One region of the Anaerosinus gibii genome, then DNA from elsewhere that is predicted to be linked to it. Evidence: riboswitches for the same ligand, from Rfam matches in the RefSeq annotation. Region 1 holds a riboswitch; each other region holds the start of a gene.
The links. A riboswitch is a leader RNA that binds a small molecule or an ion and turns the genes downstream of it on or off. The one in region 1 is predicted to bind cobalamin.

Region 1 (10,796 bases):
AAAATGTGGCTTGAGTTTTCTTGCGCAAATCGCTAGAAAAAAACTAAAAAAAGCAAATATTGTTTCACCTGATTATTTTTGGGGAATGATGGCTGGAGGAAATATGAATGAGGCTACATTGGCCCAAATTATTTCCCAATTACCCAATGGAGTAAATGAAATCATGGTTCATCCAGGGTATAATACTGGTGAATTGCGAAAACTATTTGATTGGCAATATCATTGGGATCAAGAATTATCCGCATTAACTGATAAAAATTTATTAAACTCATTACGACATAATAAAATTGAATTGGTTTCGTTTGGAGCGTTGGCGAATGAATAAAATTTATAAGAGATTTTTATTTCTTATCTTACTTTTAGGCATTATTTCTTGTGGAGTTATTTACTTTACAGTAGATATAAATACGTTAAGTCATTTAACAGAATTTCAACCTTGGTCAATTATTGTAACCATTTTTTTGGTTATCATTGGATTGATTTTAGATGGAACTCGATTAATGCACTTAGTCCGTGCTTCTAATGAACATATTACGTTACAGCAAGCTGTTCAGGTAATATTCGGGAATTATTTTTTAGCTTTATTAACTCCTGGAGCAACAGGTGGAGCAGTTGCACAATTAATTTTTTTACGCAATGCAGGAATTCCAACAGGAAAAGCTACAGTCTTTGTTATTGTACGTACGCTCGTATCTATTTTATTTTTATTATTATGTTTACCTATCATTTTTTATTTTGATAACAGTTTGTTACCCTGGATTTCTACGAATGTATTAATTGGAATATCTATATTTATTGTTTTAGGGACTTTTTTCATCATTTGGGCGCTAAAAAATAAATTTACAGATTATCTGGTAATTAAATTTTCAAAACGCTTAAAATACGCAAAAAGGCGTATGTTATACGCTTTTTATAGAGATATTAAAGGAGCTATCGTTTTACTATCAAGTGCCCCATTAAGTATGCTTAGGGTTTTTGTTGAATCGGGCTTAAGTTTGTTAGCTTTATATAGCGTTGTTCCTATTTTGTTTTTAGGCATGGGAGTCGATGTAAATTGGGCAATCGTTATGGGAAGAATGATTTTTCTCAATATTCTTCTTTATTTTGCACCAACTCCTGGGGGATCTGGCATTGCAGAAGGCGGATTTGTTTTATTATTTAATGAATTTTTACCATCAGGAACTGTAGGGATTATTGCTGTTGCCTGGAGAATGATTGCAGAATATTTGCCATTTTCTATTGGATTTTATTATACAATTAAAGTTTTTGGACGAGAATTTTTAACAAAACAGTTAAAATAATAAAGGAGTTTATGATGTCAACAAATAAAAATATTTCAATTGGAATCATGATAATAATTGCTGCTATTACTATATTTTCTAATTTATCTGGATTTCCTTTATTAGATCCTGATGAACCGGTCTATGCAGAAACTCCTAAAGAAATGATTTTATCGAATGATTTTTTATCTCCAAAGATTTACGGTGAATATTGGTATGATAAGCCACCGATGTATTATTGGCTTGTTGCGATGAGTTATCAAGTATTTGGTATAAATGATTTTGCGGCAAGATTCCCATCAGCATTTTTATCTTTGCTTAGTATTATTGCAATATACTTTTATGGTAAAAAATTATTTAATCATAAAGTGGGAATCTATAGTGCTTTAATTTTAGTAACAAGTATTGAATTTTTTTATTTAGGTAAAGCTGCTGTTACAGATATTACATTAAATTTTTGTTTAATGGTTTCGCTCTTTGCATTTTTAAGTAGACAATATTATACATTTTATATTTTTGCAGGCTTAGCAGTTTTAACTAAAGGGCCCATAGGCTTATTTTTTCCTGGTGTAATTGTATTTTTGTACTTAGTATGCTTAAAAAAATTTCATCTTTTATCTGAAATGAAAATTTTATCTGGAAGCATTATTTTTTGCTTGGTTGCGTTGCCATGGTATATTTATATGTATAGTTTGCATGGAAGTGCATTTATCGATAGTTTTCTTGGTTTTCATAACATAACGAGATTTACATCGCCAGAGCATCCTAGTGGACTATTATGGTATTATTATCTTCCAGTATTATTAGTTGGGTTTTTCCCTTGGATAACTTTGCTTTTTCAATCTATCTATAAATCTTTTTCCGATTCTTATGGAAAATTTGATCATTTATTATTTCTAAATCTATGGGCAGTAATCATTTTATTGTTTTTTTCTATATCAAAAACAAAACTTGTATCGTATATACTGCCAATGTTTCCAGCATTAGCAATGTTGGTGGGATGGTATCTTGATAAGTTAACCGGTAGAAATTATTTTGGTTCCAAAAGGTCTTGGGGCTGGATTGGATGCTTACTATTTTTATCGGCAACTTTTGTTTATGGCTGTACAATTGGGATAAAAGAAATGCCACAAGCGGAAATTGGGTTTATCAGTTTAGCTTCTACCATTATCCTGATGTGTTTAGTAACGATTTTCTTTCTTTTAAAACGAAATATTGAGATAGCTTTTAAAAGTCAGGTAGTAGGAATGATGATTTTTTCTGCTGTGTTAGTAAATTTATTATTTCCGAAAATTGCACCTGATTTTACGAGTCAGCATGTAAGTAACGTTTTTTTAGAGCAATATGATGGAACTAGCGATGTTTATATTTCTAAATTTCTTCGCCCAGGAATTTCTTTCTATAGTGGAATTTACGGCAATGAGCTAGTTTTTTCTCCTAAATCTATTCCTGATTTAGAAAAAGTTTTTACGAATAAGAAAACCTATTTTATTCTAAGAGATATCGATTATGATAGATTGCCACAGTCTACGATAAATCAACTTACAATAATTAACCAAATCGATAATAAACTCATACTAGTAGAGACTAGATTTATAAAGTAAATTTTTATTATATAGCAGGATTTTATCTATAGATATTGAAATAAGAGAAGATAAATGACTAAGGAAACAGGTGCTTAATTGCTTAAAAGGGAAGTCCGGTGTGATACCGGCGCGGTCCCGCCACTGTATTAATGAGTATCTTTACCTATGCCACTGGCGATTGCTGGGAAGGCGTAAAGATATGATGATTTTAGCCAGGAGACCTACCTGTTTTAACGCACACCGTTACTATAAACAGCCTTGTTTATAAGCGACCTACGGATGATGGGCAGGTGGGTAATTAAGCTTCTACAACTGTTATTTTTAATATGTGGTTGTTTGCGTTTTTTTACCCTCTGCCTTTGCAGGGGGTTTTATTTTTGAAAAAATTTTTAAAATCGGGGTTTACAACAGGAACCTGTGTGGCTGCAGCTACGAAGGCAGCATTGCTAGCCCATAAAGGAAGCTATCTCAACACAGTAAATATTCAAGCGCTTTCGGGTGAAATACTTTCGATTCCGATTGAACATGTGGAAAAAAAGAGCGAAAATGAAATATTTGCTGCTGTTAGAAAGGACTCTGGTGATGATCCGGATATTACAAATGGGATAATCATCGAAGTTAAAGTTCTCATCTCTGCTCAGCATAAAGACATTATCATTAAAGCTGGAACAGGAGTAGGAATCGTAACTAGGCCAGGGTTAGCTGCTAAAGTAGGACAACCAGCGGTGAATCCCGGACCAAGAAAAATGATTACCAATGTAGTAAAAGAAATATTAAAAGAAGAGTATGGCTGTGAAATTACGATTATCATTCCTCGTGGAGTTGAGTTAGCGAAAAAAACATTAAATCCAATTTTAGGTATTGAGGGAGGATTGTCCATTATTGGCACCTCTGGAATAGTAAGACCTATGTCAGAGGAAGCTTTTAAAGATTCATTGGCACCTCAAATTGATGTTGCTAAAGCAAAAGGGCTAGATACTTTAATTTTTGTTCCTGGGAAAATAGGATATGATGCTTGTATTGACAATTTTGGGTTAAGGGCAGATGCAATAGTACAGACTAGTAATTTTATTGGCTTTATGCTGGAAAGTGCAGCTGAAAGAAAGATTCAAAATATTTTATTTGTTGGTCATTTAGGAAAATTAATTAAAGTTGCCGGTGGGATTTTTCATACACATAATAGAGTTGCAGATGCTCGTCTTGAAATTTTAGCGGTGTATGCAGCTTCTTTAGGAGCATCTACAGGAGTAGTTAGAGATATTTTAAATACGACTACGACAGAAGCTGCAATTGAAATTTTAGAAGAAAATCATATTGAAGGAATTTATGATCTGATTGCACAAAGAATTAGTTATCGAGCAATGCGCTACGTTTATAATGAAATTTGTATTGGCGCTGTTATCACCAGTTTAGATGGTACAATTTTAGGAATAGATGAAAATGCAAAAAAAATCGGAGGAGTTTTAGGGTGGAACATAAAATAATTGTCGTTGGTATAGGCCCAGGATCAGAAGATTATTTATTACCAATTGCAAAAAAAACGATTGATTTTGCAAAGGTTTTAGTTGGCAGTAAGCGGTCGTTAAGCTCATTTCAAAATAAAATGGCGCTAACTCATGCAATTACAGGTGAGATCGAAGCTGCACTTGCTTTTATTGAGGAAAATTTAAAAAGCCAAGATGTCGTAGTGATGGTTTCAGGTGATCCGGGGTATTATAGCTTTCTAGCAGCTTTAAATAAAAGATTTTCCTGTATTGAGGTTATTCCGGGAATAAGCTCTATGCAGCTTGCTTTTGCTAGATTGGCGCTCCCTTGGCATGATGCGGATTTAATTAGTTTACATGGGAGAGAGGTTGATTTAGCTCGGCTTAAGTATTCAAAAGGGCGCAAACTTGGTTTTTTAACTGATTCAAAATATACAAGTGCTACGATTGCTAGCCTTCTTTTAAAAAATGATTGGCCCCAAAATGTGCAGCTTTACGCTTGTTCCCATTTATCTTATGAGAATGAATCTATTGTGACAATGACATTGCAAGAAGCTGCTTCTACCGTCGAATATAAAAATTGTATAGTGGTGGTGATAGCATAATGTATTATCTAGGAATTCCCGATCATGAATTTATTCGTGGGAAAACACCAATGACAAAAGAGGAAATTCGTATTCTAACAATTGCTAAGGCCCAAATTAATCCTGATAGTATTATTTGGGATGTTGGAGCTGGGACTGGTTCTTTATCTATTGAAGCTGCCCTTTCAGCACTAAACGGTCATGTATATGCGATTGAGCGCAATCACGAGGGAATTGATTTAATTCAGCAAAATGCGGCTAAGTTTAAGGCGAAGAACCTTACTGCGATTTTAGGTGAAGCGCCTTCAGCCCTTTTAGATTTGCCAAGTTGTGATGTAGCTTTTATCGGCGGTAGTGGCGGAAAATTGTCAGAAATATTAACATTTATTGATGATAAACTAAAAGTTGGCGGACGTCTAATTATCAATGCAATTACAATTGAAACAATGTATGAAGCGTTACAATTTTTAAAAGAAATGGAAAATTATTCATATCACGCCTTTTCTGCACAAATTACACGATTTGATGCAATCGGTAGATATCATATGGGAAAAGCACAAAATCCAATTACGATTATTTCTTGTACAAAATTAAAAAATAGGAGGTAATAACAATGCAAGTATATATTATCGGTGCAGGGCCTGGAGATCCTGAACTCATTACAGTAAAAGGACAAAGATTATTAAGTGAAGCAGACGTTATTATTTACGCTGGTTCACTGGTAAATCCAGCACTGCTTTCTTTTGCAAAACAAGGTTGTAAAATTTATAATAGTGCTTCAATGACATTAGGTGAAGTCATCGAAGTGATTAAAAAAAGCGTGAAAAACAATGAGATGGTTGTGCGGCTACACACTGGTGATCCTAGCATTTATGGCGCAATTCAAGAACAAATGGATGCATTAAGCAAATGCGGTATTGAATATTGTGTTATTCCGGGTGTTAGCTCATTTTTAGCAACGGCAGCAGCTTTAAAACAAGAATATACATTGCCAAATGTTTCACAGACGGTGATTATTACTAGAAATGAAGGAAGAACACCTGTCCCTGAAAAAGAAAAATTAAAAAGTTTGGCTGCACATGAAGCGACAATGTGTATCTTTTTAAGTGTACATATGCTTGATCAAGTTGTTGCTGATTTAATTGAAGGCGGTTATGAAGCGAATACACCAATTGCGATTGTGCAAAAGGCGTCTTGGCCAGAGGAGAAAATTATTCGTGCTACTTTAAGTACAATTGTTGAAAAAATTAAAGATGAAGATATTACGCGAACGGCGATGATTGTCGTTAGCAAATGTTTAGATAGCAATTATGAACTATCACGATTATATGCACCTGATTTTGCCCATATGTATAGAGATGCAAAATGAAATTAGCTGTTATTTCATTGACGAGTACTGGAGTAAAGCTAGCAGAAAAAATTAGCCGGGGAAAAAACGCGGATATGTTCTGTAAAAAAGGCACAAAAAAAGAGTTCGGTGTAGAGTTTGACTCCTTAAAGGGATTAGTAAGTGATATTTTTCAAGCGTATGATGGCATTATCTTCATCATGGCAACGGGAATTGTTGTGAGAATCATAGCGCCCTTAATCGTGCATAAAAAAAAGGATCCAGCGATTGTTGTACTAGATGAAATGGGAAATCATTCCATTAGCTTATTATCCGGACATCTTGGAGGAGCGAATCGTTTGGCAATTGAAATCGCGAAAACAGTTCAGGCAGATCCGGTGATTACAACTGCTACAGATGTGCATAACAAAGTCGCCGCTGATATGGTTGCTGTTGATTTGAATTTAACGATAGCTTCTTTTACTATGCTTAAAAAAGTAAATTTAGCGATAGCTAACCAAGCGTCAGTTCCTTTTTTTATCGATCAAACGATGGAGAATTTTGCATTGTATTTAAAAAAAGCACAAGAAAAGCAGCTTAATTTAATTCCAATTGATATGAGCAAAAAAACTTTACCTGATGGAATAAAAGTGTTGATAACGGATAAGAAAGATTTTTCGTTATCGGATGGATTGATTTTATCTCCACGTAAAGTAGTTATTGGGATTGGTTGCCGAAAAGGAGTAACCGAGGAAGAAATTTTTTCTTCACTTACACAGGCTTGTAAAATAGCAGATATTACGATAGAGCAAATTCGTTGTTTTGCAAGTACTATCGTAAAAAAGGATGAAACTGGATTGTTAACAGTTTGCAAAAGGATAAATAAACCAGTTTATTTTTATTCTAATCATGAATTAAAGCAAGCAATTGATAAATATAAACTTGAATGTTCAGCATTTGTTCAGTCAAGAATAGGAGTTGGAAATGTATGCGAAGCAGCAGCAATGATTGCCAGTCAATCAAAAAAAATAGTATTACCAAAGACGAAACTAATAAAGACAACAATAGCAATCGCTTGGGAAGAATAAGTGTAGTTGGCATCGGCCCGGGGTCCTTTGACCATATGACACCAAAAGCACTAGCGGCAATAACTGATGCGAATGTGATCGTAGGCTATAATACGTATATAAAGTTAATTGAAAAAATATTAGCTGAAAAAAAAGTAATTGGAACTGCAATGATGCAAGAAATTGAACGCTGTAAATTAGCTGTTCAGGCAGCTGTTAATGGTGAAAACGTAGCTGTAATTTCCAGCGGCGATTCTGGGATTTATGGCATGGCTGGTTTGATTTTGGAACTCGTCATGCAGCAAGAAAAATCCTTACGTCCAGAAGTTAAAATTATTCCTGGAATAAGTGCAGTAAATGCTTCCGCAGCTATTTTAGGCGCTCCATTGATGCATGATTTTGCAGTACTCAGCTTAAGTGATCTGCTTACACCGTGGGAATTAATCAAAAAACGAGCGGAATTGATTGCTCAAGGTGATTTTGTCGTTGCTTTATACAATCCTAAAAGTATTAAACGCGTAAATCAAATCCAAGAAATTCGTGAAATTATGTTAAAGTATAAAGCACCGACAACGCCAGTTGGCATCGTTCATAGTGCAACGCGCGAAGAAGAAGCGGCGATATTATCCGATTTAGAGCATTTTACCCAAGAGCATATTGATATGTTCTCCCTGGTTATTATTGGGAACAGCAAGACGTACATAGAAGATCAATATATGATAACACCTAGAGGTTATCAATTATGATTTTAATCTTAGCAGGAACTCAAGATGCACGTGAATTAGCAATTTCTTTACAGCAACTTGGATTTTCAATTACTGCTTCTGTAATTAGCAAATACGGTGAATTTCTCTATGAAAATCTAGAAATAAAAGTACAATCTCAAGTATTAGATGCTAAAACTATGCGTGATTTTATTGTTGCGCATAGTATTACAACAGTTATCGATGCAACACATCCATATGCAATGAATGTTTCCAAAACATCATTAGCTATTTGTGAGACATTGAATATCCCGTATATTCGGTATGAACGGGCTAAAACAGCCCTGCCAAGTTATGATAAAATGTCTATTGTGACTGATTATGATGAAGCGGTAAGCTTGGCTGCTGCTATAGGAAAACGAATATTTTTAACAATAGGAAGCCGTAATTTAAAGTATTTTGCTAAACTACTTGGAAATAAAGAATATTTTTTAGTGGCGAGAGTTTTGCCCGATGAAACTGTACTACATGAGTGCTTTTCTATGGGATTTATGCCAAATCAGTTGATTTTAATGCAGGGGCCTTTTTCTCAGACATTAAATCGAGAGCTCTATAAAAAATATCAAGCGGATGTGATTATCACAAAGGATAGCGGCGCGGTTGGAGGTACTGATACGAAAATCAGTGCAGCAATTGAGCTAAACATTCCAATTATTATGATTGCACGTCCAAAATTAGCGTACAAGACAGTTGCCAATACTTTAGAAGAAGTGATTTACTTATTAGAGAAAAATAAAATGAATCAATAAAAAGGAGAAACTCATGAATTTTATTACAATTCCTTCAGAAATAGAGCGTCGTAGTATGGAAATTATTGCTCCATATTTAAAAGAGTATCATTTGTCCGAAGAAGAAATAAAGGTGTATTCCCGTATTATCCATGCTTCAGGTGATCCAGAATATGCGCCAATTATAAAAATTCATCAAGATGCAATTTCCAAGGCAAAAGCGGCGCTATTAAATGGAGCTGATATTTATACTGATGTTGAGATGGTAAGGACAGGAATAAACAAAAAGCGTTTAGCTGAATATGGTGGACAAGTTCATTGTCTGATCGCTGATCCAGAAGTAGCGAAAAAAGCAAAAGAAGAGGGAATTACTCGCTCTATGGCTGCTGTACGCTCTTTTGGAAAAGCTTTAAACGGCTCTATTGTAGCAATTGGTAATGCCCCGACGGCGTTATTTGAAATTTTACATTTAATGCAACAAGAAGAAATTTATCCGGCGCTTATTATCGGTGTGCCGGTTGGCTTTGTTGGTGCTGCTGAATCTAAAGAGCATTTAATGGAAACTTCACCTGTACCATATATCACCGTTCGTGGAAATAAAGGCGGCAGTCCGATTGCAGCTGCGATTACAAATGCAATTTTATATATGTTATAAAAAGGATAAAGAGGGAGTTCATGATGTCTGTTTGTAAAATTCCTCGTATTATTATTGCGGCAGCGCATAGTGGTTCTGGAAAAACTACAATTACAATGGGAATAATTGCTGCATTGAAAAAGCAAGGTTTTAAAGTGCAAGCATATAAAATCGGACCTGACTACATTGATCCAGGCTATCATAAAATTGCCAGTGGGAAAATTGTTCACAATCTTGATACTTGGCTTTTGTCTGAAACGGAATTAGAAGACTTTTTTATCAATTCCTCACAGAACTCAGATATTGCAATTGTTGAAGGTGTGATGGGGCTTTATGATGGCGGGAAAAATGGGATTAGCAGTACAGCAGAAATTGCAAAAAAACTCAAGGCGACTGTAGTTCTAGTTCTAGATGTTAAATCAATGGGCGATAGTGCAGCGGCAATTGCCTTAGGTTTTAAAAAATACGACCCCTCTGTCAATATTGGAGGCGTTATTTTAAATCGAGTAGGATCTCTATCGCATGAAGCGATTATTCGTCATGCAATGGAAAAAATTAAGATTCCTGTACTAGGCGCAATTTATCGTGATGCAGGATTAGTTATTCCTGAACGCCATTTAGGATTGGTACCAACAACAGAAAATGAGATTGGTAAAATAGTCGATAAAATTGCATCCTTTGTTCAAGACAGAATTGATTTACCGCAAATGATTGATTTAGCAAAACAAAGTCTTCCTTTAAGCACGTCTCATTCTGAACCAAAATTTTTAGAAGATTCCTATGAAGTTACCATTGGTGTAGCCTGTGATGAAGCATTTTCTTTTTACTATGAGGAGAGTTTGAAGGTTTTAGAGACTTTAGGAGCAAAGATTGTTTACTTTAGCCCTTTGCAAGATTCCCAAATCCCAGAGGTAGACGGCTTGATTTTTGGTGGAGGATTCCCTGAAATGTTTGCCCAGCAGCTGGCGAACAATCAAAAAATGAAACAAAGTATCCAAGCTGCAAGCAAGTCTGGGATACCTATTTACGCTGAATGCGGTGGCTTTATGTATTTAACGGCATCACTTTGTGATTTTTCCAATGAAATCCATCCGATGGTAAATATTATTCCTGCGCGGTGTAAATTAAATACAAAACTGCAAACGGTAGGTTACGTTGAAGCGAAAAGCTTAAATGATAATATCTTAGCGAACAAGGGGGACTTATTGCGTGGACATGAATTCCATTTTTCATCAACTGAGCCAATAGATGATAATTTTGCTTGGGCTTTTGAGATGAAAAAGGTGCGAACTGGAATCCAATATAAAGCTGGATACGCAAAAGATAATATTCTTGCTTCTTA
Region 2 (10,796 bases), 310 kb from region 1:
TGTACAAGGGGTAGAGTTTTTCCACAAAGGTGGATTTGTTATGTATATTCTTTTGCTTTGCTCTATTTTTGTTGTTGCAATTGGAGTAGAGAGAGGTTTTTATTTTAAACGGTCAGATTCAGGACGTAAGTTTGCAGAAAATTTTTGTGAACTTATGGCAGAGGAGAAGTCGTCTGAAGCAAAAAAATTAGCGGATACTACCAATGGAGATTTAGCAGGTATTTTATATCAGGCAATGATAAAACAATCGAAAAATAATGAAAAAATAGGTTCATACTTAGAAATTCAATCTGGAGTTGCGTTGTCTAAAATGCGTAAACGCTTATATTATTTAAATGTAATTGTTACGATGGCACCACTTTTGGGATTGTTGGGTACAATTAGTGGGATGATTTCAGCATTTAGTATTTTTAACCTTGAATCTGGGCAAGCCATGGCAATTACAGGTGGTGTTGGTGAAGCCTTGATTGCGACAGCCATGGGGTTATGTGTGGCAATTATTGCTTTAGCTGTACATTCTTATTTTGCACAACGCTTGGAAAATATTGTAACGGATATGGAGCAATGCTTTTCAGTAGTAGAGGCATATAAAGAGCAGGTGATACATCGTGCGACTGCGTGATCGACGTTCTTTTGCAAAACCAGAAGTTATGATTATTCCAATGATCGATATTATGTTCTTTTTACTAGTATTTTTTATGCTGAGTACATTATATATGGTCGATTTAAAAACTGTAGCAGTAAATATGCCAAAAGCGCAGAACGCAGAAATGCAAACAAATGTGAATTATTTAGTTACGATGAAAAAAGATGGTTCTTTATGGCTTGAAGACCAACAAATTGATGAAAAGACATTGATTGCACAAGCGAAGGCAGAAAATAAAAAAAATCCTAAATTTGCAGTGGTGCTACGCGCTGATCAGGATATTGATTATGGAAAAGTTATTGTATTTTTGGATCAATTGAAAGGTGCGGGATTAACGCGATTTGGTCTGGCTGCTGAATCTGGGAGGAGTTAATCATGCATAAACAATCCAAAGAAGAACGTTTGTCCTTGGGAATATCGCTATTTTTACATATTATTGTATTTGTTCTTGTTGCTTCAACTGGACTTTTTATGCGCATGGATAGTAGCACGGCTAAGGTGGTTGATGTGACTGTTTATGAAGATGTTGGTGGTGGTGATAACGGCGGTGGTGATGATGGAGCTGCACCAGAAGTTACAGAACCAGCAGTAGAAGATATTGTATTAAAAAATGATACAACTATTCCACCAGTAACGCAGCAGTATACAGAAGAACGAAAACAACACATTGAAAAAAGTACGCCTAATCAAACTGCTACGAATCATGGAAATAACACGAGTGGTTCTGCACTTGGAAGTGGGCAGGGGACTAAAGGTGAAGGTTCAGGAAGTGGACAAGGAGAGGGCGCTGGAAGTGATTCTGGAGCAGGAAACGGAAGCGGTAGTGGAAATGGAAGTGGCGATGGGAATGGAGACGGTGATGCATTAAAGCCTAAAACACCACCTAAATTAATAGCTGATGCTGCGCCAAATTATCCGAAAAAATTGCAACGGCAAGGGATTGAAGGGGCAGTAAAGGTAAAGGTTCTTGTTGGAACAGATGGAAGTGCGGAAAATGTAGAGGTAGTTTCATCCTCTGGATATGATGCATTTGATAGTGAGGCAGTAAAAGCAGCGTATCGCCTATCATTCTCACCAGCAAAAAACGTCTATGGCGATGCAGTTCGTTGTCATATTTATAGAACCTTTAGCTTTACAATTACTTAAATTTGATAAGCAAGGATAGTTATTGACCATTACCGGATTATATTTAATAATTGTGAAAATTTTCTTTTAAATAGAGTAATGATAAATTAAAAATAAGGGATTGAAAATACAATGAGTAGAACAAATAAAAAGAAAATGTTATTAACTTTGAGTGTTTGTATGGGGATGTCTTTGTCAATGTCTTCAGTTTATGCTAATCCAGAAGAGTTATTGGATGAGTATTTACTTGATACAGTTGTTGTTACAGCGAATCGTGTTGCGACACCATTATCAAAAACAGCTGCAAATGTGAGTATTATTACCGCAAAAGATATTGAAGAAAATCATTTTCGTGATTTAGCGGAGGCTTTGAAAAGTGTTAATGGTGTTACTGTTACGGAAGCATCTATGAGTAGGCAAGATATTGTTCGGTTAAATGGTGATGATCGTGTAATTGTTATGGTTGATGGAAGAAGAATGAATATGGATAAGGGTACGGCGACGGATAGAGCCGGCATTGATTTAAAAACAATTCCATCATTAGCGAACATTGATCGTATTGAAATTGTTAAAGGAACTGCATCCGTTCTTTATGGGACAGATGCCGTTGGTGGAGTAATTAATATCATTACGAAAAAAGGTGCAAAAGAGTATAAATCAACGATTGATATAAGCTCGGGATCATGGGGAATGAAAAATTATGAAGTTGCAACTGAGGGCAGTGAAAAGGATTGGAGTTGGTTCGTAACTGCTGGCAAATCTGAACAGGATTATATGAAGTATAAAGATTTTAAAACCGGTGATACGAAAAAAATGTCTAATAGTAATTATGATAAAAATAATTTTACGCTTCGTTTGGATAAGGAGATTAATGATAGCAGTTCGTTAACGTTGAATGTTGAACATATGAGCGATCATAGCGGTCAATGGTATCAAGCTCCGGGCTTTGGTTATTCGGGCTGGGGTGGATTTGTGTCCAACCATTATGAGAATGATACGATGGATAAATTAATGAATAATTGGGCGATTACCTATCATTTTAAAGAAGATACAGATATTCCGGGATATTTTCGTTATTATTCAAACTATACCTCACAGGGATTTAATGATGTTGATGGTGGATCAGGATATGCGGAATACAGCAACCATGCAAAAGGCTTCGATTGGCAAGATGGGTGGCGGTTAAATGAAAATAATAAAGTTATTGCCGGCGCTGAATGGCGAGAAACACGGGTAATAAACAACGGTGCTGGTGATTACGATGAAAAAATAAATAATAAAGCGATTTATTTGGAAGATGAAATTACATTAAGTGATCATTGGACATTTACACCGGGGATACGCTATGATCATCACAATATGTTTGGTGGAAAAACGACGCCGAAAGCATCTTTTAATTATAAATTTGATGAATCGGCTAATGCATATATTTCATGGGGAAAAATTTTCAATGCGCCGAATGCGGATGATTTATTTTGGAATCAACCAGCTTGGATGATGTATGGAAATCCTAATTTAAAACCGGAAACAGGAGATACAGTTACAATCGGGTTTAATAAACAGTTATCTCAAAATACTTCTCTATCTACTAGTGCATTTAGAAGTAATGTAAAAGATGCAATTCGTTGGAATTATGATCCAAACACATATATTTCAACAGTTGAAAATATTGATGAGCAGAAACGCAAAGGATTTGAAATAGCTTTACAAAGTAAATTAAGTGAAATATGGAGTATTGATGTTGGATATTCTTATTTAAGTGTTGAGAATAAGCAGCCAAATGCGGATTATATTACTGATAAAAATAATAGCCAACCGAATGGATATCGCATTGGAATACATTATAATCTTGATCGCTGGAATGTAAACTTATTTGGAACTGCTGCTACGGGGAGAAATTTAAATAACTTTACTTCTGCTGGATATTGGGTATGGGATGCCAATATAAACTATGCAGTAGAAGATAATTTAACAGCATATTTAAAAGTTAATAATATTACAAATCGTGATTATGAATTAACTCCATGTGCTGGCAGTCAGGGTGCATATCCAATGATGGGACGCAATATCCAAATCGGGATGAAATGTACTTTTTAGGTAAGTTATTAGGAAAAGGGTGAAGTTGAATCTTGCTTGAATTGGTAAATTTATCAAATTACTCCATGGATAATAATTTAATTAAAAATGATGCGAAAGAGCTTGGAAAATTTTTAAAGCAAAATAACTTAGATGGTATTGAGATGATGCTTTGGGAACCGTGGGATTCTAATTTGCATCCGGAAAAATTTATTTATGGTGTGCATTTACGGTTTTGGAGTGATTGGTTAGATTTTTGGCTAGGAAATTCACAAGGCTTGAAATTAAGTTTCCCAAATACGGATGCGATTAAATCTTGCTTTGGTGGTTTGACGCGAAATGATTGGTTAGCTTTATATAAAGAGAATATTTCAGCAGCAATAAAAATGAATCCTAAATATCTTGTTTTTCATGTTAGTCAGGCAAGAAAAGAGGAACTTTATCATTGGAAGTTTCATTATAAAGATAATATGGTTATTGAAGCGATCATTGAACTTGTGAATGATCTTTCAGATGTGATTCCAGAAGGTGTAACTTTGTTATTTGAGAACTTATGGTGGCCGGGCTTAACTTTGTTAGATAGAAATATCGTAGAAAAACTAATGGCTGGAATTCAGCATAAAAATAAAGGGATTATGCTGGATACGGGACACTTGATGAACACAAATCAAAACCTAGTGACGCAAGAAGATGGTGTAGAGTATATTTTGCAAGTTCTGAATAATTTGGGAGCAGAAAGCAGATATATAAAAGGAATTCATCTACATTATTCATTATCGGGAGAGTATGTCAAAAAGATTAGACAAGAAAACATTACTCGTGATTATTCTATAGGCAATATTATGGAACATGTACTAAAGATTGATGAACATCTTCCGTTTACTACACAAACGGTGCAAAAAATTGTGGAAAAGATACAGCCTCAATATCTTGTGCATGAATTTATGCAGACATCAACTTTGGATTGGCAAACTAAAGTAAGAACACAGCAACGTGCGTTGAGAAAATTTTAAATAAAAGGATATGCTATGAACGCTTTGAATAAAAAAATTATCATTTTAATTGTTTTAGTCGCTTTATTTTTGCTTACTTTTGCAATGTCCTTAAGTTTTGGGCAAATTCAGATTCCTTTTTTATCTATCGTAAATATTCTTACTGACCAATTAAATTTGCCAATACTAACGAATGCCGTTCCAACAGCTGAGGATACCGCTGTTATTTGGCATATTAGAATGCCTAGAACGCTTGTTGGCATTTTAGTCGGGGCGGCGTTAGCTGTAACGGGTGCAGTAATGCAGGGCGTTTTTGGTAATCCATTAGCAGAACCGGGAATTATTGGTGCATCAAGTGGAGCTGCACTGGGAGCTGTATTAGCTATTTCTACGGGATTGACTGCTATAGGCATGTTTTATATGCCTCTTTTTGCGTTTATCGGATCTTTGGCAACGGTTGCATTAACGATTTTTCTTGCTATGCGGAATGGGAAAATTCCCGTCATGGTATTATTACTAGCCGGCGTTGCTGTTAGTATTTTTTTAGGAGCATTAACTTCAGGAATATTGACTTTTATGAATGAATATAAATTGAGGGAATTTTTATTTTGGACCGTTGGCGGATTAGACTATAGACGCTGGGAACATGTGTATTTGGCAGTTGGTCCAATTGTGCTTGGTATTATTATTTTATGTTTATTAGCTAGACATTTGAATATTCTTGTTCTTGGTGAGGAAGAAGCGCGCTCTGTCGGTATGTCGGTAGGCAAATTGAGAATGCTTTTATTATTCATTGCTTCACTAACAACAGCTACTGCAGTATGTGTCAGTGGTAGTATAAGCTTTGTTGGGTTAGTGGTGCCACATATTATGAGGATTATCTTAGGAGCAGAACACCGGATTTTATTACCAGCCTGTGCCTTAGCTGGAGGGACTTTTCTATTAGGGTGTGATACGGTGGGAAGATTGATTGCGCAGCCAGCGGAGATCCGCGTGGGTGTAATGACTGCTTTAATGGGTGCACCATACTTTTTGTTTTTACTTAGACGGGCGCAGCGGAAGGGGCAGCTATAATGAAACAACCTATACTGATTGCAGAAAATGTCGGATTAGCGATAGACAATTATACTATATTACAGGACATTAATTTTACAGTAAATCCAGGAGAGTTTGTTGGTATTATCGGGCCCAATGGCGCAGGTAAAAGTACGCTGCTAAAAAGTTTACGGGGAATTCATTCGGCAATAGGAACTATCGAAATATTTGGGGAAAATCTACATACATTATCTGAAAAGCAGATTGCGCGTAAAGTTGCTTATATGCAGCAGGAAATTAATACGGGATTTGGATTTTCAGCAAAACAGGTTGTGTTAGCAGGACGATATCCTTATTTGGAATGGTGGCAGAATGAAAGTGAAGAGGACTATGCAATTGCTGAAAAATATATGAAATTTACAGGTGTCTCTCATTTAGCGGATAAGGATATTAATCATATGTCAGGTGGGGAAAAACAGCGTGTATTATTAGCGAAGGTTCTTACCCAAGAAACGGATTTGATCTTTCTTGATGAGCCTACGGCTAGTCTCGATTTAACGTATCAAGAAGAGATTTTTCGTCAGTGCAAAGAGCTTTGTCGTCAGGGAAAAACTATTTTGATTGTTGTTCATGACATTCGCTTGGCGGCAAAATTTTGTTCTCGATTAATTTTACTGAATAAAGGTAACGTTTTAGCGGATGGATTACCAGAAGAAGTAATCACTACTGGTAATTTACATCAAGCGTATCAGATGAATGCAGCAGTGTTTAATAATTATGTATCGGGACTGCTTGATATTTATACTTATCATAAAGAGGATAGAAATGATAGCAAGCAACGGATTCACATTATTAGTGGAGGAGGGATTGCTTCGGATTTAATAAGAAAGTTATATGAACAGCATTATAAGATTAGTACGGGGGTATTATCAACTGGAGATGGAGACGCAATTGTAGCGTCTGCATTTAAAGCAAAGGTGATTTATAAGGAAGCTTTTGCTCCTATCAATGAATCAAGTAGTGAGGAAAATCGCATGTTAATTGGTCATGCAAACTTTACAGTACTTTGTAATATTGCCTATGGAATAAATAATTTAATGAACTTAAAAGATGCATTTATTGCAAAACAATTGATTATTTTGGAAGATACACCGATTGAAGAACGTGATTATACAAATGGGGAAGCAAAACACTTATACGATGCATTAATACGGCAATCACAAGTACAAGTAATGACAACAAATGAATTTATGCATTTAATGGAGCAGAAAAATGGAGTTTTTAAATCAATCTGAAACATCGACAAAGATGCTATTACTTAGTTTAACCGGTACCTGTAATTTATCATGTAAGTATTGCTATGCGAATGAACATGCTGCTGATTTTATGTCAGTTGAGACAGCGATTCAAGCAGTAGATATTGCTGCAAGAAGTAAAGAGAAGTTTATCCTTCAATTTAGTGGTGGAGAACCGCTGCTGAATTTTCCGGTCATTCAAGCGGTGATTGAATATGTTCAGCACAATAAAATTCCTGCATTAATGCAGGTGCAAACAAATGGAACGTTAATTACTGAGAAAATCGCGAAAATCCTAAAAAAAGGAAAAGTTGCAATTGGCGTTAGCATAGATGGGAGAACACAGGAAAATGATAAGCAGAGATGTTTTCCAAATGGTAGTGGATGTATGCAGGCGATTTTAAATGGAATTGAAATTTTGAAACATCATTCTATCCAAATCGGTGTGACTTGTGTTGTGACAGCTCAAAATGTAAATAAATTAACAGGGATTGTAGAGCTTGCCTATTACCTTGGAAATGTAAGGCGAATTGGGTTTGATTTACTAAGAGGACAAGGACGCGGTGCAGAGATAAAAGCGGCGGAACCTCAAGATGTAAAAGCGGGATTAGAGGAAGCATTTACCGTAGCTCAAAAGCTTGAGAAATTAACGGGACGTAAAATGTTGTTTGCGCAGTTAGAACGCGTGGAAAAATTAAAGGAAGGCAGCTTAACAACTTTTGCTCATTGCCATGCGATGAATGGTGCTGCAATTTATGTTGATGCAACTGGAGATATCTATGCTTGTGCTTCTTTGGTAGGTAATCCTGACTTTTATATTGGAAATATTAAAACGGGTGTGGATAGACAAAAACAAGCCAAGGTTGCAGAGGTAATAAAAAATAGTTTGCATTTTTGCTTAGAGTGCAAGGATTTTTCGTTGTGTGGCGGGGGGTGTTTTGCTAGATGGTATGGCAGCAAAGAGAAAATGGCATATCTTTCGGAATGTAGCTTGAAGCGGACTGCAATTCATTGTAGTTAATTGGAGAAAAATATAAATTTATGCATTTAAAAGCTTGACTATATAGCCACTATATAGTTTATGATGAAAAACGAATTTCATAATCGCGCAATAGGTGCCAAAAGGCTTAATAGGGAAATCGGTGTAAATCCGATACGGTCCCGCCGCTGTAATGAGGAGCGACTCCAAATACGTCACTGAGAGAAATCTTGGGAAGGCTGGAGAAGTGATGAATCTGAGTCAGAAGAACTGCCATTGCATGATCATACCATTAGACCTGCGAGCGACAGGGATGGGAGATATACAGTGAATACTGTTTATTTTGCATGAAAAACTCTGTACGCAAATCGCGTAACAGAGTTTTTTTATTCTTTTCTATTAATTATTTTTGGAGGAATCTACAATGAAAAGGGATTTTTTACGAAAAAGAACAGTTTTAGCCACGATTGCTTGTACTACATTTGTTTCGTTAGCATTGCCAAGTGTAGAAGCCGCTACCTTAGATGAATATACGCTAGACAATGTTGTTGTTACAGCATCTAAAATAGAACAAAATGCTTTTAAAGCACCTGCAAATATCAATGTTGTTACGCGTGAAATGTTAGAAAAAAATCATTATACAAACTTAACGGATGTGCTTAGAGATGTTCCAGGTGTTACTATTCAAAACTATGGAAACGGTGGCGGAAATTATACTTCAAACAGTATTTATATTAATGGAACAAAAAATATTGTAGTTCTTATTGATGGAATGAGAGTAAATACAAATGGTAGTACTTTCTCAAAATTTAATGCTTCAGAAGTAGTAGATATGGATAGCATTGAACGAATTGAAATATTAAAAGGGTCAGCTTCAACACTTTATGGCTCAGATGCTTCAGGTGGTGTAATCAATATCATTACACGTAAAGTCGCTGCAGGTGATAACAAAACTTCCTTAGAAATTACAGGTGGCAGTTTTGGCAAGGAACAATATAGTCTTTTGAATACGGGAAGAACGGATGACAATGTTTATTGGATGCTTGCCGCGCAAAAAGATATTAGTGGTGATTTTAAGGATGGGCGCGGCAATACAATTCAAAATAAAGTAAATGCAAACGATTTTAATTTTAAAATCGGCAAAGATTTTGATGAAGATACTTCGCTAATATTTACTTACGAATCTTATCAATCGGATTATTTACGCCCCAAAAATGGTGGCCTTCATGAAACGCAAATTAGTGAAGGTGAAAAAGACCAAAGAAGATTGAGTATTTTATCCACAAATCGCATTTCTGAAAGAGCAGTAAATCAGATTTCCTTATATCAAAATAAGAACTATCTCAATGATAACTATAATGACTCAATGAATGTATGGTTAATGGACTTGGAGACTTCAGGCGTAAGTGACCAGGTAACCTATACAACAGAAAATCATACTTTAGTAGGCGGCTTTGATTTTTATCAAGATAAGATCAAGAATTATTCTAGTACAAGTTATGGTTATACAGATGCTTGGCGAGATCGAACGATTACAAATCGTGCCTTTTATTTGCAAGATGCTTGGCATATGAATGATGAATGGACATTAACGACGGGGATTCGTACAGACAATCATTCCGTATATGGACGTCATAATACGCCAAGTGTTGTATTAGGTTATGAAGCGAATGACAATACAAATTACTATATGAGTTATAAGGAATTCTTTGTATCGCCAAATCAATATCAGTTGTATTCCTCTTACGGCAGCTTAGATTTAGAACCGGAAACAGGAAAAACAATAGAATTTGGTGTGAATCACAAATTTGATAAAACTTTCACTGGTAGTTTCAACATATTTAAGCGAAAAGCAGAAAATATGATCGGATTTAATTCGGATACCTATAAATATTACAATGTTGGGGAAGAAAGTGCCCGTGGCTGGGATATCCAATTCACAAAACAATTGAATGATAATTTTAGTGCAAATGTAGGTTATACGCATTTATATATTGATCCGGAAAATGCATATTCAAATCCAAATCAGAATGGATATTTACCGCGTGGTGCTTGGAATCTAGGGTTGAAATATGAAAAGGATCAATTTGATATGCAGCTTAATGGTAGAGGAATTATTGATCGAGAAGGTCGTAAGGGAAAAAATATTGCAGATGAATTTACATCCTTTTGGATATGGGATGCAGCAATCAATTATCAATTCGAAGACAATGCAAAAGCGTTTATTCGTGTGAATAATATTTTTGATAAATTCTATACAGATCAATGTTATGATATGGATCCAGATGGTAGTTGGTATTCAGCACCAGGGCGTAACTTCCAAGTTGGAGTTCAATATTCATTTTAATCATTTTCGCATTTTGATGATAGAAGCAATAGGGCTGATAACAGCCCTATTTTGTTAATATAATGAGCAATGGAGTAAGAATATGAGCAGGATATTATTTATTACAAATATGGAACATCATGATATTGGAATGAAATCAGCCCAAATTTTTGCAGAGGCAAAAAGTCAGCTAAGTAATTTTTTTGTGCAAGAATATATAAATGATAGTGAAATTTGGAACAAACGCTGGGAAGAGAAAATTCGAGTGTGTGATTTTGTTTTAATTTCATGGATGGGAACGGGATTGTGTTGTGATTTTCTA
Region 3 (10,796 bases), 1.3 Mb from region 1:
CAAACTCATGCGCTTCCAGTAAATTGGTTGCATCGGGATGAACAGCAGCCTTCTGCCAGCGTTTCTGCGATTCGATGCTCGGTGCATGTGGATGATTGGCTGGTAATTTTGCTAAGCGGTCTAATAAGTTAGGATCAATCTTTCCCTGACTGGAAAAAGCCCCAACGATTTTGCAATTTGAGCCAAGGTATCGCGCAGCATTTGCTAAAGAAATCATCGCATGTTCTCCCATTGCCTCTGCCCCTAATGTTTGAAATAATACAATGGATTTCCCTTGTAGTTTAGCCAAAAATTCTCGTGCTTTTTTATTTGGCATTCCATATTCAACGCTATAGCCAAGAAAAATTACATCATAAATTTTCCACTCAATTTCATCATCAATACTCTTTAAATCCCCTAAATCGGCAATTGCAGAGTACATACTTTCTGCAATCTGCTTTGTATTTCCCGTTTTACTAGAGTAAACAATCAAATATTTGTTCATCTCACGACTCCACCTTATCGCAAATTCATCATTTCTGACATCATTGACATCTGCTTATTTTGGTTGTTTTCCGCTCCATAAATTGCATATTGCAAACCACATAAAATAGATCTTGCGATCCATCTCATCCAATATTTTCCGTGGGTTGTCAACATGATATCATTATTTTTACTTATACAGAGTCCTTGATTTTCCCATAATTTCATATAAGGTAAAAGTCCAGGCTTTAGTTCAATCGCATAACTTTTCTCTAGACCATCTAGATCTAAATAGCCACAGTCTAATTGTCCGCTTATCTTTGCAAATAGCGAAGAAAAGTGATCGCGTTGAAATACCATCGCAAAAGGCTTTTCCTGCTTCTCTACCTTTTTCTTGTATGCATTTAAATCGCGTACTTGAATATATTCCAACTCTCCAATACTGCCTCCGGCTCCAGCACCAAAAGCAAAAATATCACTGCCATTTTTGGCAAGTTTATTATAAAGGCTCTTATCTTTTTCGCCGCATGTAAAATGGCAACAACTCAGCTGCTGCCAAGCATTTTCCTTCAAATAGCCTACTCCTCGTTCATATAATTCCATTCGCTCATCTGCCGCTGGGCACGGTGGATATGCTCCAGTTTTAAGCTTTTCTTCCAGTATGGAATGAGGAAAACGTTGCAATTTATATAAATCTACCCCTGTAACATTGCATTGCAGTAAGAATTCCAAATCCTTTTGCCAATCTTCCATAGTTTGTCCCGGCAATCCATAGATAAGATCAACGATGACATTTACCCCTGTTTGGGCAAGCGATTTTAGCTTTTCTACAATAACTTTTTGTTCAGCCGACCGTCCTAATTTACGTCGTAAATCCGTAGAAAACGTTTGAACGCCAAAGCTAAAACGATTTACACCATACTTTAAACAAATCGCTAATTTAGCCTCATTAAAGTCAGTGATATTACTCTCAAATGTAAATTCACAGCCAGATTCCAGTAAAAAAACTTTTCTTATTTTACTTAATAACCGTTCTAACTGATCTTCATTTAATGCACTAGGGCTACCTCCACCGATAAAAACTGCTGAAATCATCTGACTTTGATAGTACTCAAAATCTTCTATTATTGATAACTCTTGACATAGCAAATCAACATATTCCTCTTGCATTACTAAATCACTTGGATAGCCACAAAAATTACAGTAACTACAGCGTTGCTTACAAAATGGGATATGTATATATACCGCGCTTTTATTTTTTTTTGCTACCATCGTCGCCTGTTCACGAAAGCGAATTTGCTGTTTAGGCGGCATAATTGGTAGCAGATGACGCGGCGAGTATTGAAGTGTGCAATCATTAAATAACTCACTCATCTTTCGTGTTGCTTTTAGCCCGAATAATTCTTTATGATTTTCCAGTTGCATAAACTCAGCTAATCCATTCGTCAAATTCATCATGATATCTCTTTCCCCCAAATCCATCTTTCTTATCGCGATTCATTTTTCGGATATAATTGTTCTACCATATAGCGGACTGCTTCTGGATATCGCAACCCGGGATTGAGTAAAAATAAGTCCTCTGGTAAAAAGAAAACTTGTTTATTTTTTACTGCCCGCAACTCTAACCATGCCGGATTATTTTCCATTTCTGACTTAATCCGTTCAAGTGCGCCTCCGTTAGCTCCCATTGAAGTAATAAATAATACTTCAGGATCTTTTTCTACGAGTGCTTCCATGCTATATACAATTTTATCTGGGGATGCCATACCATTCATCTTTGCGATTGGCATATCCCCAGACTTAATTGCCAAATCTAAATGAAGTAATGCAGCCACACTTCCGGCGATGCTATCCTCCGTTTCTACGGAAATATCATTCATTGTCGTATGTAAAATCACTGTTTTCTTGCTAACTAATGGAACATTTGCTATAGCATCTTGGACACCGTTATCTAATTTTTTTGCCAAGTCTTGCCCCAAATCTGCATGACCGGAAACCAGCCCTAATAATTCACAATTTCGTTTTACGTCTTGATAAGTTTTCAGATTAAGTACAATCACCGGAATATGGTTTGCCTCCAATATTGGTAGCAAATTCTCATGCATTCCTTTATAAGCAATGACTAAATCAGGCTGTAAGCTCACTACAGCTTCACTGTTAATTCGATAAACAAAACCAACTTCTGCACTATCTTTATATCGCTTGGGAATCTGAGCTATCTGTGAGGTTGCCCGTCCGATAACTTTCCCCTGTACCTGATCCAAAATTTCTAGAAAGGATGGTGATAACACCACAATTCGTTCCGGTGTATTTGCCAATAACACTTCGCGATGATTATCATCGATGATTGTCAAGTTCTGGCTATGATTTTCCCCTAAAGTCAAAGATTCTTTATTCCCACATCCAGAAAACAATACACTAGCCGCAATAAATAAAATTGCACTAACCACTATTAATCCTTTATTCATACAACACTCACTTTCAGTCCTAACCAAACTAGAATTTGCAGTCGATTCCAACACGATACATTCTTCCATATACATCTTTATTATAATCATGATAATTGCCGAGATTATCTATGCCTAAGTATAGCCTTGCCCTCGCATCTAAATCTTTTTGTGCTAAGAAATTAACTACTGTAAATGTGCTATTTTCCATTTCTTTATCCCCCGTTGTAATATTGCCATCTTTGCTCGCCCAATAATCAATATTACTTACTACATCCAAGTTAAACTGCCAGTTCGTATCCTTCGGATGATAAAACAATCCTAAATTAAGCTGATGTCTAGGACGATCTTCTAGTCTTTGACTGCTTCCTTGATCTTTTGCATCTAAATAAACATAGCCAAAGTTCAAATCTACTTCATCATTCAATTGATGCTGGATTGAAGCTTCTATTCCTTGCATTCTCGCTTCGGGAATGTTTTTATACGTCATTAATTTGTCTTTTGTCGGTATTATACTGGAAACTAAGTTTCCAGCACTATCCACATATTTACCAGTCCAAGTAGATGTAATTAATTCTTTAACATCATTTCTAAATAAACCAAAATGTCCTGTTGTCTTATCATTCCAATCTTTTTCTAATGCTAATTCATAGTTCCATGATTTTTCCGGCTTAATATTAGGATTTCCCTGGAAATACTGACCTGGCCCGCCCATCGCGCTGCCTGCAAACATTTCCCAAGCATGATAAAGTTCATTAATCGTCGGTGTCTTATAACCTTGTCCCACAACAACCTTTAACCTAGTATCATCAGCAATGTGATAAGTAGATGCTAAATTTCCTGTCCAAGCAGAGTCAAATAAATTACTATGATCAAATCGTATGGATGGTATAACTAGCCATTGGTCATTTGGACGAATTTCATCCTGAAAATACAAGGAAACATAGTCAATAGATGCTTCATCACTCGATTTTTTACTATTTAGATCGGTTTTTATTCTCGTTCCTTCCGATTTATCTTGTCTCCATTCAAAACCAACTGTAGCCAGATGCTTATCGCCCAGTTGCCAACTGTCTTTCCCTTCAAGGACATTAATTGTACGATTCACCCAATCGAAACTATTTAATGTATAAGGGATAGTAACAATATTATTGCGTCGTGTCTGTTTATAAATAAAATATTCCTTTTCATATTTCGACTGATATGCTCGAACCGACCAATTTTGTTTATCATCTTCACCTTCATAGTTCAGCGATAAATTCGTACGTTTATTTTCATTTTTATTAATTTTATCTGATTTTGGCATCATTGGATGATAGGATTGCCCCGCTTCTGAACGCTGTGTGTCTTCGTTCAGTCGTCCGAAATCAAAACTTAAGCGATTCCCATTTTCAGCCGTATAGGTCATGCCAAAATCAATATTTTGCTCTTTGCCAAAATAATTATTACTTGTTCCTTCATTATCTACATAGAATGGTTTACTATCATTATAACTTCCCGATATCTTCCAACTCATATTTCCTTTCTCATTAATATCTTGATAAAAAATACTAGTTGTTGGACCTGCACTGTCACCATGTTCATAAAGTGAATAATCATAATTAATTGAACCTTGCTTTTTCATTGGCTGTCGCATGATAATATTGACAACGCCGCCAATTGCATCGCTTCCGTACAACGATCCGGCAGAACCGCGAATAATTTCAACACGTTCCACATTATCCATATTGATTCGATCTATTTCATGCGCATTGGCTGAGTTATACGAAAGTTCTCCGCTCATCCGTTTGCCATCAACCATAATTAAAACATGTCTTGATTCTGAGCCACGAATTCTCACTTGTGATCTTCCCTGAAAATCCTTCCACAAGGTCACCCCTAGCGCATTTTGCAAAACATCCCGTAACGTTCTAGATTGTCGCTTTTCAATATCTTGACGTATGATTACTTGTACTGTGGTAGGAACTTCTTTTACTGTCTGATCAGTCCTTGTCGCAGTTACAACAACACCATCTAGATAAAATTCATCCAATACTTCTTCATTTGCCCAAGCAATCTCTGTACCGATTGATAATTGCGTGCCCAATATCATTCCACAAACAATCGCCATCCCGATTGCTTTCTTTTTTTGGCTATAATGTTTCATCCCCGATTTATCCTCCTAAAAATTTCTTAACTACACAATCCATCTTACTAAAAAAAATCTGCCTCTTCGAAAAGGCAGATTTCAATTATCAGCAAATAAAAACATAAAAACCCAGCACGAAGCTGGGTAAAATAGCAATATAAATGCTGTTATTTTATCCCCTCCCTATCACTCGTAGGTTGTATGGACTGAATGGATGGTCACATTGACTTTGAATTGTTCTATCCAACAGTTAACGCAGCATCTAATCTCCATATTCGGTGATTGATAAACAGGCAGTTCTCCTGGCTTTAAATCATCGCTCATCCAAACCTTCCCAAAGTTTTCACCCCAGTGGCATATCTTGGACTAACTCCTTATTACAGTGGCGGGACCGCGCCGGCATTGAACCGAACTTCCCTATTAAGCCCTCACGGGCACCTGTTCCCTTCAATATTTAGTTTTCACATCATTTCAATAAATTGCAAGAAATATTTTCCATGATAATACTTTATCATCATAACACTGCCCCTAAAGCATGTCAATAAATTACCTAATTTAATATTATATATATATTTCTGTAAAATTATAAATTATTGAAAAAGTTCTTTTTCAGTAAATAGAGACCTTAAGCATTCTTAAATCAACCTTTTATTTAAGTCTCACTTTTATCAAAGGGTCTATCGCTCCAAATGATTATGGCGACGCTTTTTTACAAGTTACATCATCCGCTCAAAATAGCACTAAAAACATTTAATCTTTTTCACATAATTACTCTAACTTTATCGCCCTAACCCAAATAAGCCGACAAAATCAATGATTTTGTCGGCTTATTTTATTTTTATTTTCTTTTTTAATTCTTATTGTAGGTTCTGTACATGTTGATTTTCTCTGCATTTGCCTTCATTGTCCAGATACCGCATGGGCAAACGCCCGCGCAAATACCACAGCCAATACAACGCTCTGCATCGGAAACATATTCAAATGTACCGTCTGCTTTAACGACTTTACTAATTGCCTTTTCCGGACAGGATTCAAGACACATACTACAATCGCGGCAAGTACCACAGCTAATACAGCGATTGAAATCTTGATTTGCCGCTGGCAATTCGCAGCTATGACATTTTTCAAAGTAAGCTTTACTTATTTGTCCTGCTGGAATAACTTCCTTCTTCACTGCCTGTGCATATGCTTCTCCATTTACGTAAGCATCTGCTGCCATTGCAGCCTTCGCACCAGCCCCAATTGCATCCGTTAAACGACCAGGTTTCACTACGTCACCAGCCGCAAATACACCAGCCATAACACTCGTATCTGCACCTGGCACTAACCAATCGCGAAATTTGTTTAACCCTTCAGGTAAATAATCTAGGATTGGTGTTTCCCCAACCGTTACAATGACCATGTCGCCTTCAATGAATCTGCCATCCTCAGCGATAATTCCTTTATCTGTGATTTCTTTCGTCATTACAGGCCAAATGATATCGCCACCAAGAGATTCAAAATGTTCGATTTCCTTTTTAAAGGCTGCTGGCTTTTGCACATCAATACAAGTTACCTTTTCCGCTCCCATTTCATACGCATCAAGTGCAGCATCCATCCCGGAGTTCCCTGCACCGATAACAAGCACATGTTTACCTACTTTCGGATTTTCACCACGGTTCACTGCTTTTTGGAAGTCTAACCCTTTTACGACTTTTTCTTTTCCAGGCCATGGGAATACACGAGGATTATGTCCACCAGTGGTAACGACAACGGCATCACTAGCTGTTTTAATCTCATTAAATTTATCACTGTCCACTTTGCAGTTATTGACAAAGGTTACACCCATATCTTGAATGCGTTTTAATTCCGCTTCTAAAATTTCATGCGCTAACCGACTGCGTGGAATTACTTGCTCAAGCTTACCGCCCATTGCGGAAAATTCATCATATACCGTAACATCATGGCCCTTTTTCGCCAACTGCCAAGCTGCGCTTAATCCTGCTACACCGCCGCCGATAACAGATATCTTCTTTCCAGTGCGCACGGATGGTTTCTCTACTTTTATGTGGATAGACTCTCTGCCAAGTGCACCAATTTGAATCGCTTGGTCAATGGATGCACGGCTACAGCCTTCCATACATGGATTTGGGCAGACACTGCCACATACTGATCCAGAGAACGGTGTATATTCAAGTACTAATTTATATGCTTCTTCCACCTTGCCCTGACGAAGTAAATTGTAACGTTGTTGCGTCGGAATTCCAGATGGACAGTTAAATTCACACGGCGCCGCATATTTTGCATTGTCCCAAGCTGGAACGCGCTGACGATAGATTCCTGTCACAACCGTAGAATTTACAATGAAGTCATCCATGCATACATCACTAAAAATGCCACCTTTTACCCATTCGGTCGTCCGATATTCATTTATGCTCTCCAGTGCTTTTGGTTTTTTTTCATCAAAAGCAAGTGGAAGAAGTTTTTTCCATTCCTTCCATTTTGTTAATTCCGCTCGAAGTTCAGGCTTTTCTATTGCTCCCAGAAAATCATCCATCTTACTTTCTAGATAAGCAATATCCTCTGCATCCAAAGCTGTGATTTTTACTTCCTGAGACATTCCTTTTGCTTCGCCTCTAAAATAAAGCACACCGCCAACCATACCTATACAAGAACGATCACCAAGTACAGACTCAAACTGCTCACTGTCATACCCACAAACAACAGCTTTACCGCCACCCATAAATTCAAATGAAAAACTGCCGACATTTTTCAGCACCCATAATTCTGGTGCATCATAAAGTGGATCATGTTTCATGAGTGATCCAGAACGCGTCCCGGCGCGACCGCCGATATAAATCGTCCCGCCTGCCGCACAGTGTCCAGCCGTATCACCAGCATCACCTTTTACAACAATTCTACCGCCGGCATTCAGCCAACCGACATCGGCAGATGCCGAGCCTTCTACAATAACTTCTGTATGATCAAGACACATGGACCCAACGCGTTGACCTGCGTTTGTCACACGGAATGTTAACTTTTTCCCCTCCGGATGCCATAACGGACCGCCAATATCATGTTGGCCGGAAGCCGCCACAGCAAATTCTGTTTCTCCGTTTGCTAAAGCCTCACTGATTGCCAAGAGCAAATCTTGCGTCGACATACGATTGTGATTTTCTAATGTATTAATTTTAAACACTTAGCTTCCCTCCTAACATACATATTGTATTCCCAATTTATCTGCAACCGCTTTATCTGTTGTCACTAATGCATCGGAGCGGCCTACAGGAAGCGAGCTATTGCCGATTGGTGCCATCAATTTACGCATTTCACTATCAAGTGCAAGTACATAATCAACGATGTTTTGTGCACCTTTATCAATATCAAGCCGCTTTACAAGCCGTGGGTCTTGCGTACAGATACCCGTTGGGCATTTTCCTGTTGAACAAGCATTACATCTGCCCTGTTCGTTTCCTACGCACCCTAACAATTGAATTAAAATTTTGCCGACAAAAACACCATTTGCACCAAGGCAGATCATTTTAAACGCATCAGCTGCCGCGTTGCCTGTCATCCCGATACCTCCACCTGCCCAAAGCGGAATTTGTCCTTGCAGACCTTGTTTCACTGCTGCTAAATAGCATTCACGCAATTTAGATACGACTGGATGGCCTGTATGATCAAGCGATACTTCATTTGCGGCCCCTGTACCACCTTGAATCCCGTCAAGGAAGAACCCACCACAAATTTTATATGGATCGCGCAATAAGTTGTTATAAACGGAAACAGACGTTGCCGAAGCTGCACATTTAATCGCTACCGGAACTCTAAAGCCAAAGGCAGCATTTAAAGATAAATGCATTTTCTGTACGGATTCTTCAATAGAATATAACCCTTGGTGATTTGGCGGCGAACTTAATGTTGCTTTTGGTACCCCACGAATTGCCTGTACGTGCTCTGCTACTTTTGCCGCCGGAAGAAGTCCTCCATCCCCCGGTTTTGCGCCCTGACCGATTTTAATCAAAATTCCGGCTGGATCTACCTTCATTCTAGGCATTGCTTGAATAATTCTGTTCCAGCCAAAATGACCGGATGCGATTTGCAGAATCATATACTTTAACCGTTCAGATTCTAACAATTTAACCGGCATACCGCCTTCACCGGAACACATGCGTATCGGAAGATGATGTTTTTCATTTAAATAAGCAGTAGCTAAAGATACTGCTTCCCAAGCCCGCGTTGAAAGTGCACCAATGGACATATCACTAAAAATCAAGGGATAAATCCAGTTAACCGGCGGCGTTTTTTTATTCATTTTTAATTCACCGCCCGTTAAAGACAATGGCAATTCTTTTGGATTTAAAACGCGTCCAAACGGCGCTAGGATATCAAACGTGTGTCGTTCAGAGTCAAGTGCCGGGTCTGTCATTTGGCTGATGCGACCGACAATCACGCTATCTAAAGTACGCTGTGCATTCAAGTTTGTACGTCCGCCACGTTTAATCGGACCATGATCACGCGCTAATAAATTCACGCGATGATCAGGGTTTCTTACCGGACGAATTGCATTGTTCGGGCATACTTTTTCGCACATTCCACAACCAACACAAGCATTAGCAATGGAAGCTTTTTGTTTAATTACCGGTACAGCTTTATGCTCTTTTACCGGCTCCGGTTGACATACATTGGATACCGTCACACTGCGGCGCGCCATCGTTGCTTCAATTGCATTCATCGTACAGGCAGAAATACAGCTTCCGCACATCGTACAACGTTCAGCATGATATTCTATCTTCCATTTTAAATCATTTTTTCCTACATCTTGCGTTCTTACTGTTTCCATCTCTGCACCTCCAAGTCATTATTAATCACAACGACTTCGCGTTCATTCGGATAAATATCCTTCGTCGTATCACGATTTGGCAAAATTACATTGAGTCCGCAAACCTCAGATGAAATTGCAATTGTATTTTCATCGCCGCCAACAACAACTGGACGAAGTTTTTTAGAATCGCAACAAGTAATCATATTGCCATCTGGAAGTACTGCAATAATTGTATTTGGCCCGTTGATTTCCAAATGTCCAAGCGATTGGCGAATTGCTTCTAAAACTTCTCTATCTTCCCTTTGCTCTATTTCATTAAATGGCAAAGGTGTAATCACGTGTTTAAAATATTTAATTGGCCATTTTAATTGACGCAGAACATAATGAAGCGTATAGATAAAGTTTTGCGAATCGGACTCAAAACCAATATAGCCACGATGCAAAGATTTTTGATACTCTTTATTTTTCGTATAAAAAGTGTTTTCTCCATTTGCACAAAGCGTATAGCCTTGAATAAAGAACGGATGTGCAGCATAACGAACAATATCGTAGTTTGTATTTTGGCGACATTGTGTAACAATACTTTTTGCCATCAAATCCCCACTATCATCCCAGAGGCGGAAATACGTAGCAATATCTCTTGGGTCACCAATTTCTTTAAGTGTTAATACATCCGGCCAAAAGGAATATACATACCCTTCATCTTCGTCTTCTAAAATTTTTCTTAGTGCCAATCGTGTATCTAATAATAATTCGTCACGCGCCTCTTTCGATTTATCGCGATATTTTTCAGGATAATCATAGTTACGAAAAATATAATAAGGCATTGCTTTAATATCTAGTCCCGGTTGCTTGTTTCCTTTAGGAATCCATTCTGCAACCTGCACAAAGTTATGACTATCCATATAATCTTCAACGAGTTGTGCCCCGCGTTGCGTACATGCAAGGGATAATA

Region 2: linked by a shared signal. The riboswitch ahead of P3F81_RS07825 (TonB-dependent receptor plug domain-containing protein) and the one ahead of cbiD (cobalt-precorrin-5B (C(1))-methyltransferase CbiD) in region 1 are both predicted to bind cobalamin.
Region 3: linked by a shared signal. The riboswitch ahead of P3F81_RS12715 (TonB-dependent receptor plug domain-containing protein) and the one ahead of cbiD (cobalt-precorrin-5B (C(1))-methyltransferase CbiD) in region 1 are both predicted to bind cobalamin.

The regions. Positions count from the first base shown of each region.
Region 1 is NZ_CP120678.1:1,326,816-1,337,611, reverse strand. Features, by position in the region: gene P3F81_RS06380 (ChbG/HpnK family deacetylase) at 1-325, shown strand, start outside; gene P3F81_RS06375 (lysylphosphatidylglycerol synthase transmembrane domain-containing protein) at 318-1,301, shown strand; gene P3F81_RS06370 (ArnT family glycosyltransferase) at 1,316-2,884, shown strand; cobalamin riboswitch at 2,936-3,109, shown strand; gene cbiD (cobalt-precorrin-5B (C(1))-methyltransferase CbiD) at 3,244-4,350, shown strand; gene cbiE (precorrin-6y C5,15-methyltransferase (decarboxylating) subunit CbiE) at 4,335-4,955, shown strand; gene cbiT (precorrin-6Y C5,15-methyltransferase (decarboxylating) subunit CbiT) at 4,955-5,542, shown strand; gene cobM (precorrin-4 C(11)-methyltransferase) at 5,548-6,303, shown strand; gene P3F81_RS06345 (cobalt-precorrin 5A hydrolase) at 6,300-7,349, shown strand; gene cobJ (precorrin-3B C(17)-methyltransferase) at 7,385-8,074, shown strand; gene cobK (precorrin-6A reductase) at 8,071-8,841, shown strand; gene P3F81_RS06330 (precorrin-8X methylmutase) at 8,855-9,475, shown strand; gene P3F81_RS06325 (cobyrinic acid a,c-diamide synthase CobB) at 9,499-10,796, shown strand, end outside.
Region 2 is NZ_CP120678.1:1,640,702-1,651,497, reverse strand. Features, by position in the region: gene P3F81_RS07865 (MotA/TolQ/ExbB proton channel family protein) at 1-622, shown strand, start outside; gene P3F81_RS07860 (ExbD/TolR family protein) at 609-1,019, shown strand; gene P3F81_RS07855 (energy transducer TonB) at 1,022-1,792, shown strand; gene P3F81_RS07850 (TonB-dependent receptor plug domain-containing protein) at 1,904-3,868, shown strand; gene P3F81_RS07845 (TIM barrel protein) at 3,901-4,860, shown strand; gene P3F81_RS07840 (FecCD family ABC transporter permease) at 4,876-5,913, shown strand; gene P3F81_RS07835 (ABC transporter ATP-binding protein) at 5,913-7,169, shown strand; gene P3F81_RS07830 (radical SAM/SPASM domain-containing protein) at 7,147-8,190, shown strand; cobalamin riboswitch at 8,265-8,440, shown strand; gene P3F81_RS07825 (TonB-dependent receptor plug domain-containing protein) at 8,573-10,495, shown strand; gene cobN (cobaltochelatase subunit CobN) at 10,578-10,796, shown strand, end outside.
Region 3 is NZ_CP120678.1:2,640,059-2,650,854, forward strand. Features, by position in the region: gene P3F81_RS12700 (flavodoxin family protein) at 1-484, opposite strand, end outside; gene hutW (heme anaerobic degradation radical SAM methyltransferase ChuW/HutW) at 499-1,920, opposite strand; gene P3F81_RS12710 (ABC transporter substrate-binding protein) at 1,950-2,984, opposite strand; gene P3F81_RS12715 (TonB-dependent receptor plug domain-containing protein) at 2,959-5,055, opposite strand; cobalamin riboswitch at 5,313-5,494, opposite strand; gene P3F81_RS12720 (FAD-dependent oxidoreductase) at 5,888-8,215, opposite strand; gene P3F81_RS12725 (glutamate synthase-related protein) at 8,228-9,859, opposite strand; gene P3F81_RS12730 (class II glutamine amidotransferase domain-containing protein) at 9,847-10,796, opposite strand, start outside.